One region of the Blastococcus sp. SYSU D01042 genome, then DNA from elsewhere that is predicted to be linked to it. Evidence: riboswitches for the same ligand, from Rfam matches in the RefSeq annotation. Region 1 holds a riboswitch; the other holds the start of a gene.

Region 1 (4,403 bases):
TCGCGCAGGCGATGCTCGGTCTGCCCGACCTGCTGGTGCTCGACGAGCCGACCAACGGGCTGGACCCGCCGCAGATCCACGCGATGCGCGAGGTGCTGCGCTCCTACGCCGCGACCGGCCGCACCGTGGTCGTGTCCAGCCACCTGCTCAGCGAGATCGAGCAGACCTGCAGCCACGTCGTCGTGATGGCCAAGGGCCAGAAGATCGCGCAGGGCACGGTCGAGGAGATCGTCGGCGCCGGCGGTGCCGTCACGCTGGGGGTGGCCGAGGCCGACGAGGGCCGCGCGATCGCGGTCCTGGAGGAGCTGCCGGGCGTGCGCGCGCAGCGCACGGACGACGGGGTGGTCGCCGAGCTCGGCGGCGTGCCGAGGGCCGAGGCGCTGCGCGCGCTGGTCGAGGCCGGGATCGACGTGGACCGGTTCACGCCGCGGCGCCGGCTCGAGGACGCGTTCCTGGCGCTGGTGGGGGAGTCGTGAGCGGGGTGCAGGCGAGCGGTGCGGCGGCGGGCTACCGGCCGGAGCGGACGCTGCGGCTGGCGGTGGAGCTGCGCCGGCAGTTCGCCCGGCGCCGGACGCTCGGCGTCCTCGCGCTCATGGTGGCGCTGCCGCTGGTGCTCATCGCCGCCCTCCAGCTGGGGGCCGGCGAGGACGCGGGGGAGAACGACCGGATCAACCTCGTCGACGTCGCCACCGCCAGCGGGCTGAACTTCACCCTCTTCGTGCTCTTCGCGACCACCGGGTTCTTCCTGGTGGTCGTGTACGCGCTGTTCTTCGGCGACACCGTGGCCAGCGAGGCGCAGTGGGGAGCGCTGCGCTACACCCTGGCCACCCCCGTGCCGCGGATGCGGCTGCTCCGCCAGAAATGGCTGGCGGCCCTGGTGCTCTCGGTGGGTGCGCTGCTGACGCTGGCCGCCGTCTCGGTGGTGGCCGGCTCGATCGCCTTCGGCGCCGGACCCGTGGAGACCCCGGTCGGCGTGACGCTGGCGCAGGGGGAGGGGTTCGTGCGGCTGGCCGGGATGCTCGGCTACCTCGCCGTCCACCTGCTGGTCGTGGGCACGCTGGCCTTCTGGTTCTCGACCGCGACCGACGCGCCCCTGGCCGCCGTCGGCGGCGCGGTGTTCACCATGTTCGTCTTCGCGATACTCGACCAGGTCGAGCAGCTCGGCTCGCTGCGCGACTGGTTCCCGACCGCCGGCGAGTTCGCCTGGGTGGACCTGCTGCAGACCCCGGTCGAGGACGGCGACCTGTTCCGCGGCGTCGTCCAGTCGCTGGTCTACGCCGCCGTCTTCACCGCGCTGGGCTTCCGGCACTTCGCCCGCCGGGACGTGACCAGCTAGCCCTCCCGCTCGACGCGCACGGGCGGTCCGTTGCCACACTGTTCGCCCGACGCCCGAGGGAGGCACGCGGATGAGCTCGCCCGACGCCGTGCTCGCGCGCCTGACCTGCTGGTGGCGCGGGCACCGCTTCGGCCCGCTGCGCCCCGACGGGACCGCGGCCTGCCGCCGGTGCCGCCGCGTCGTGCGGCCGGTCGACCGGCGGAACTGAGCGGTCAGAGCCCGGCGCGGACCGCCTGCGCCCATCCCTGGCCCATGGCCGCGGCGGTCACCGCCGCGTTCGGGACGGCGGCGATGCGGTCGGCCATCCCGTCGACGGCGGCCCCGTTCGCGGTGATCCACAGCCGGCCGACCGCGGGCGCCATCTCCAGGTCGCTGGTGCTGTCGCCGATCGCGACGGCGTCGGCGGGGTCGATGCCGCGGCGCTCGAGGTCCCAGGCGATCGCCGCGCCCTTGGAGATCCCGCGCGGCATGAGGTGGTAGACCCGCGGCGGCGCGGGATCGCCGTCCAGCGTCATCCGCGACGTCGGCTGGATCGCGCCGTTGTCGTTCAGCGTCAGCCAGCCGGCGCCCCGGTCGGCGAGCCAGGCGTCCACCGCGACCGGGTCCACCCGGCCGCGCAGCAGGGCGTCGGTGTCGTGGGTGGCGTGCCAGGGCGCGTGCCACTCCAGCCGGCCGGGGTGCTCGGCGATGAGCTCCTCCACGATGCCGAGCGCGGCCATGACCTCCATCGGCGTCCGCCCGGCGTGCTCGGCGGGCAGCTCGCCGGTGAGCTCCCGGCGCTCGCGGCCGCCGTCCCAGCTGACCACCGCACCCAGCTCGGCGATCGCGCCGTCGGCGGCGAAGATGCGGGCCGCCTCCACCACCTGGCCCAGCGTCCGGCCGCTGACCAGCACCAACGGGATGCCGGCCCGGTGCAGCTCCAGCAGCGCGGTGGCCGGCTCGGCGGTCAGGTCGCGGTCGGCCGTGTGCCAGAACGACCCCCGCGGGCCCACCATCGTGCCGTCGAGGTCGGTGTAGACGATCCGCGCTGCCACGCGCTCCATCCTGTCCGCCGCCCGGCCGGCCGCGGCGGGTGGGTAGAGTGCGGACGTTCACTCATCCAGAGGGGCAGAGGGACACGGCCCGATGAAGCCCCGGCAACCGCCGACTGCGCTCGCGCAGCGGGAGGTGCCAATTCCGTCCTGCGCGGCTCGACGGCCCGGTGCAGGGAAGATGAGGAGGTAGTCGTCGCATGACCCTGACCGCTCCCGGATCGCTCCAGGCCGACTCGAGCGCCGGCGGCCCCGTGCCGCCGTGCCCCGCTCGCGGGCTGGTCTGCCGCAACTGCGGCGCGACGTTCGGCCTGATAGCCGAGCACGCCTGCGCCGAGTGCTTCGGCCCGCTGGAGGTCGACTACGACCCCGAGCTGATGAAGGCCGTCACCCGCGAGCAGATCGAGGCCGGCCCCCAGAACATCTGGCGCTACGTCGCGCTGCTGCCGGTGGGGCAGGACCCCGCCTCCCGCGTCTCGCTCGACCCGGGCATGACGCCGCTGGTCCGCGCCGACCGCCTCGCCGAGGAGCTGGGCCTGACCGGCGGGCTGTGGGTGAAGGACGACTCGGCCAACCCGACGCACTCGTTCAAGGACCGCGTGGTCAGCCTGGCCGCCACCGCCGCCAAGGGCCTGGGTTACACCAAGATCGCCGCCGCCTCTACCGGGAACCTGGCCAACTCGGTGGCCGCGCACGCCGCCCGGGTGGGCCTGCCCTCGTTCGTCTTCGTCCCCTCCGACCTGGAGCCGGGCAAGATCGTGCAGTCGGCGGTGTACGGGCAGACGCTGGTCGCCGTCGACGGCTCGTACGACGACGTCAACCGGCTGACCAGCGAGCTGGCCGAGACCGACGAGTTCGAGGACACCGCCTTCGTCAACCAGAACGTGCGGCCGTACTACGCCGAGGGTTCCAAGACGATGGGCTACGAGCTCGCCGAGCAGCTGGGCTGGCGGATCCCGGCGCAGGTCGTCATCCCCATGGCCTCGGGCTCGCTGCTTACCAAGGTGGACAAGGCGTTCCGCGAGCTGACCGCTGCGGGCATCGTCGAGGCCACGGGGTGGACGATCTTCGGCGCGCAGTCGGCCGGCTGCGACCCGATCGCCACCGCCTTCGACAACGGCTGGGACGTCGTCAAGCCGGTCAAGCCGACCGGGATCGCCAAGTCGCTGAACATCGGCAACCCGGCCGACGGCCCCTACGCGCTCGACGCGATCCGCCGCACCGGTGGCGCCGTCGGCCGCGTGGGGGACGACGAGATCGTGCAGGGCATCCGCGACCTCGCCCGCACCACCGGCGTCTTCGCGGAGACCGCCGGCGGGGTGACCGTCGCCGTGCTGCGGCAGCTGGTGGAGAACGGGCGGCTGGACCCCACCAAGGAGACCGTCGTCCTCAACACCGGCGAGGGGCTCAAGACCCTCGACCCGCTGGAGCCGGTCGTCGGCCCGACCCACCGCGTCGACCCGTCGGTGAAGTCGGCGCGGCAGGCGGGCCTCATCGCCTGAGCGCCCCGCGTTCACCGGATCGGGTGACCATTCGGTAACGAGTCGTGCCGGGGACGTGTGTAACCAAGGTCACCTTGTTGTACGTTTCCGCGCGGTTCGACTCCATGCCCGTGTCCGCGAGCGGAAGAGCGACACCTCGTCCCCTCACCAACGAGGGGCCGACCGCACGCACGAAACGTGGGAGCACACGTGGCACAGGGCACCGTGAAGTGGTTCAACGCCGAGAAGGGCTTCGGCTTCATCGCCGTCGACGGCGGCCAGGACGTCTTCGTCCACTACTCGGCCATCCAGATGGACGGGTACAAGTCCCTCGACGAGGGCCAGCGCGTCGAGTTCGAGGTCGTCCAGGGCGCCAAGGGCCCCCAGGCCGACGCCGTGCGCAGCGCCTGATCCGCCCCGTCGGACGAGGCCCGGTCCCCTTCGGGGGGCCGGGCCTCCGTCGCGTCCGGGCCCCCGTTCTTGCACTCGCCAAGGTCGAGTGCCAGACTCGTTTCTGGCACTCGGGGCTCCCGAGTGCCAATCAGGTCGGAACGG
Region 2 (4,403 bases), on a different contig from region 1:
TCGTCCACATGCTGGTCACCAACCCGGTGTTCCGGTGGGACTTCATGGTCGACAACATGTTCAGCGAAGGCGTCCTCCGGGGTGCGCGGACCACGCTGGTCATGACCGTGCTGGCGATGGTCATCGGCATCGCCCTGGGCATCGTGCTGGCGGTCATGCGGCTGTCGTCGAACCCCGTCGTCGCCGGCGCCGCGTGGGTCTACATCTGGTTCTTCCGCGCCATCCCGCGCATCGTGCTGCTGTTCTTCTCGGCCAGCCTGGGGGCGCTGTACTCCACCTACGAGCTGGGCTTCCCCTTCGACCAGCAGCTCATGGACCTGTTCGGCATCACGGGCGACTGGCGCTTCCTCAGCCTGGACGGCAACGACATCTTCCGCGGGTTCGTCGCCGGCCTGATCGGGCTGGCGCTCTCCGAGGCCGCCTACGCGGCGGAGATCGTCCGGGCCGGCATCCAGTCGGTCGACCCCGGGCAGACGGAGGCGGCCGCCGCCCTGGGCATGAGCCGCGCGAAGACGATGCGCCGGATCGTGCTGCCGCAGGCGATGCGGGTGATCATCCCGCCGATGGGCAACGAGACGATCGCGATGCTCAAGGACACCTCGCTGCTCATCGCGGTGCCCGTGACCAACGAGCTCAACTTCCAGCTGCGCGCCATCGGCAGCCGTACCTTCCAGGTCATCCCGATGGCCGTGGCATCGATCCTCTGGTACCTCGCGCTGGCCAGCCTGCTGATGGTCGGGCAGTACTTCCTCGAGAAGCGGTTCAGCCGCGGTTTCGGCAGCCGGGAGACCCGGCAGCAGCGGGCGGCCCGCCGGGCCACCGAGGTCGGGAGCACGCATTGAGCAGCGCGATGAGCAGCCCGGCGGCCGGCAGCGCCGTCCCGCCGATGGTGGAGGCCGAGGGGGTGCACAAATCCTTCGGGCACGTCGAGGTGCTCAAGGGCATCGACCTGGAGGTCGCCCCGCGCGAGGTCATGTGCATCGTCGGGCCGTCGGGGTCGGGCAAGTCCACCTTCCTGCGCTGCATCAACCACCTCGAGCGGATCGACGCCGGGCGGCTGTCGGTCGACGGCCACCTCGTGGGCTACCGCGAGAAGGACGGCAAGCTGCACGAGCTCCGCGACTCCGAGGTCGCCGCCCAGCGCCGCGAGATCGGCATGGTGTTCCAGCGCTTCAACCTGTTCCCGCACATGACCGCGCTGGAGAACGTCGTCGAGGCGCCGGTGCAGGTCAAGGGCGTGAGCAAGGCCGACGCCCGCGAGCGGGGCGCGGCCCTGCTCGAGCGCGTCGGGCTCGGCGACCGGGTGCACAACTACCCGAACCAGCTCTCCGGCGGTCAGCAGCAGCGGGTGGCCATCGCCCGGGCGCTGGCGATGGAGCCCAAGCTCATGCTCTTCGACGAGCCCACCTCGGCCCTGGACCCGGAGCTGGTCGGCGAGGTCCTCGACGTCATGCGCGGGCTGGCCGACGACGGCATGACGATGGTCGTGGTCACCCACGAGATGGGGTTCGCCCGCGAGGTCGGCGACAGCCTGGTGTTCATGGACGACGGCGCCGTCGTCGAGGCCGGCGACCCGCGAAGGGTGCTCACCGACCCGCAGCACGAGCGCACCCGGGCGTTCCTCTCGAAGGTGCTGTGAAGGCCGAGCCGTCCGCCCTGTGACCCGTGTTCCACGTGGGACATCGCGCGTGCCTAAGATCACCGTGGCTCACGAGAGGCAGTGCGAAGCACCTGGCTGACTGCCCGGCAACCTCCTACTCCGTCTGAGGTGCTCCAGGGGAAGAGCCGGCTGTCGCGGCGCCCGCCGCGAGGGCAAGGACGGAGCTCCCGTGCGCCGCGGGGTCTCCCGAGCGAGAGGAGACGGCGCATGAGCGACCCGCAGAGCTGGAGCTTCGAGACCCGGCAGATCCACGCCGGGACCAGCCCGGACCCCACCACCGGGGCCCGCGCCCTGCCCATCTACGCGACCACCAGCTACCAGTTCCGCGACAGCCAGCACGCCGCGGACCTGTTCGCGCTGGCCGAGATGGGCAACATCTACACCCGGATCATGAACCCGACGCAGGACGCGCTGGAGCAGCGCGTGGCCTCGCTCGAGGGCGGCGTCGCCGCGCTCGCGGTCTCCTCCGGGCAGGCCGCGGAGACCCTGGCCATCCTCAACCTGGCCGAGGCCGGCGACCACGTCGTCGCCTCCGCCTCGCTGTACGGCGGCACGTACAACCTGCTGCACCACTCGCTGCCCAAGCTGGGCATCACCGTCTCCTTCGTCGAGGACCCCGACGACCCGGAGGCCTGGCAGGCCCTGGTCCAGGAGAACACCCGCGCCTTCTACGCCGAGACCATCGGCAACCCGAAGGGCGACATCCTCGACATCGAGGCCGTCGCCGGCGTCGCGCACCGCAACGGCGTCCCGCTGATCGTCGACAACACGGTGGCCACGCCGTACCTGATCCGCCCGTTCGAGTTCGGCGCCGACATCGTCGTGCACTCGGCCACGAAGTACCTCGGCGGCCACGGCACCGCGATCGCCGGCCTCATCGTCGACGGCGGCACGTTCGACTGGCGCGGCGGCAAGCACCCGATGTTCACCACGGCCGACCCGACGTACCACGGCGTCGTCTACGCCGACCTCGGTGCGCCGGCCTACGCCCTCAAGGCCCGCGTGCAGCTGCTCCGCGACCTCGGCCCGGCCATCTCGCCGTTCAACGCCTTCCTCGTCGTGCAGGGCATCGAGACGCTGTCGCTGCGCATGGAGCGGCACGTGGCCAACGCCCAGCGGGTCGCCGAGTTCCTCGAGGCGCACGACGCCGTCGACCGGGTGAACTACGCCGGCCTGCCCACCAACCAGTGGCACGCCGCGCAGCAGAAGTACGCCCCGAAGGGCGCCGGCGCGGTCCTCACCTTCGAGCTGCACGGCGGCAAGGAGGCCGGGCAGAAGTTCGTCGAGGCGCTCGAGCTGCACAGCCACGTCGCGAACATCGGCGACGTGCGCTCGCTGGTCATCCACCCGGCGTCGACCACGCACTCGCAGCTCACCCCCGAGGAGCAGCTGACCACCGGCGTCACCCCCGGCCTGGTGCGCCTGGCCGTGGGCCTGGAGGGCATCGAGGACATCCTGGCCGACCTCGAGGCCGGGTTCCGGGCCGCCAAGCAGGCCTGACGCGATGGGTGGGTGGGTCGAGGGGGATCCGGTCGGTGACCGGATCTTCCTCGACCTGCCCGCCACCTCGCTCGAGCGCGGCGGCCGGCTGCCGTCGGTGCGGGTGGCCTACGAGACGTGGGGCACGCTCGCGCCCGACCGCGGCAACGCGGTGCTGGTCGAGCACGCGCTGACCGGCGACAGCCACGTCGTCGGCGCCGCCGGTCCCGGGCACCCGACCGGCGGCTGGTGGGAGGGGCTGGTCGGCCCCGGCCGCCCGCTGGACACCGACCGCTGGTTCGTCGTCTGCGCCAACGTGCTCGGCGGCTGCCAGGGGACGACCGGGCCTGGCTCGCTCGCCCCTGACGGCGCGCGGTGGGGGTCGCGGTTCCCCGAGGTGACCGTCGGCGACCAGGTGCAGGTCGAGGTGGCGCTGGCCGACGCGCTCGGCGTGGACCGCTGGGCGTGCGTCGTCGGCGGCTCCATGGGCGGCATGCGGGCGCTGGAGTGGGCGGTCGCGCTGCCGGAGCGGGTCGGCTCGCTGTTCTTCCTCGCGTCCGGGGCGGCGGCCAGCGGCGACCAGATCGGCACGCAGAGCACCCAGCAGGCGGCGGTGCGGGCCGATCCGCGGTGGCGCGGCGGCGACTTCGACCCGGCCGACCCACCGGTGGACGGGCTGGGGGTGGCCCGACGGATCGCCCACCTCACCTACCGCAGCGCCCTGGAGCTCGACGCGCGGTTCGGCGCCCGCGTGCAGGAGGACGGGCGCTACGCCGTCGCCTCCTACCTGGACCACCACGCCGACAAGCTGGTCGGCCGGTTCGACGCCGGCAGCTACGTGGTGCTCACCGAGGCGATGAACTCCTGGGACGTCGGCCGCGGTCGCGGTGGCGTCGAGGCGGCGCTGGCCCGGATCACCGCGCGCACCGTCGTCGCCGGCATCGACAGCGACCGGCTCTACCCGCCGGCGCTGCAGCGGCGGGTCGCCGACGCGCTCGGCGTGCCGCTGCGGCTGATCCCGTCCCCGTACGGCCACGACGGCTTCCTCGTGGAGGTGCCCGCCGTCGGTGCACTGCTGGGCGAGCTGCTCGCCTAGCCATCGCCCGCCGCCGGCGCCGGCCTCGGCAGACTGTCCCTCGTGGACGACGACCTGCGCGCGCTGCGCGACGCCTGCGATCGCGCGCTCACCGGGCACGGGGAGTGGCGGGCGGAGACGCTGCTGGCCACCATCCCGGCCGGCACGGAGCCCGACCGCTACGGCGCG

Evidence for each region. A riboswitch is a leader RNA that binds a small molecule or an ion and turns the genes downstream of it on or off. The one in region 1 is predicted to bind S-adenosylmethionine.
Region 2: it holds a riboswitch for S-adenosylmethionine, as region 1 does, so the genes downstream of both, ACI79H_RS13535 (bifunctional o-acetylhomoserine/o-acetylserine sulfhydrylase) here and thrC (threonine synthase) in region 1, are expected to answer to the same signal.

What each region holds. Positions count from the first base shown of each region.
Region 1 is NZ_JBJGZM010000001.1:425,258-429,660, reverse strand. Features, by position in the region: gene ACI79H_RS02180 (alpha/beta fold hydrolase) at 1-476, shown strand, start outside; gene ACI79H_RS02175 (ABC transporter permease) at 473-1,336, shown strand; gene ACI79H_RS02170 (hypothetical protein) at 1,407-1,544, shown strand; gene ACI79H_RS02165 (HAD family hydrolase) at 1,549-2,379, opposite strand; SAM riboswitch class I at 2,429-2,555, shown strand; gene thrC (threonine synthase) at 2,568-3,869, shown strand; gene ACI79H_RS02155 (cold-shock protein) at 4,059-4,259, shown strand.
Region 2 is NZ_JBJGZM010000006.1:277,973-282,375, reverse strand. Features, by position in the region: gene ACI79H_RS13545 (amino acid ABC transporter permease) at 1-842, shown strand, start outside; gene ACI79H_RS13540 (amino acid ABC transporter ATP-binding protein) at 851-1,639, shown strand; SAM riboswitch class IV at 1,707-1,825, shown strand; gene ACI79H_RS13535 (bifunctional o-acetylhomoserine/o-acetylserine sulfhydrylase) at 1,868-3,160, shown strand; gene metX (homoserine O-acetyltransferase MetX) at 3,165-4,235, shown strand; gene ACI79H_RS13525 (threonine aldolase family protein) at 4,278-4,403, shown strand, end outside.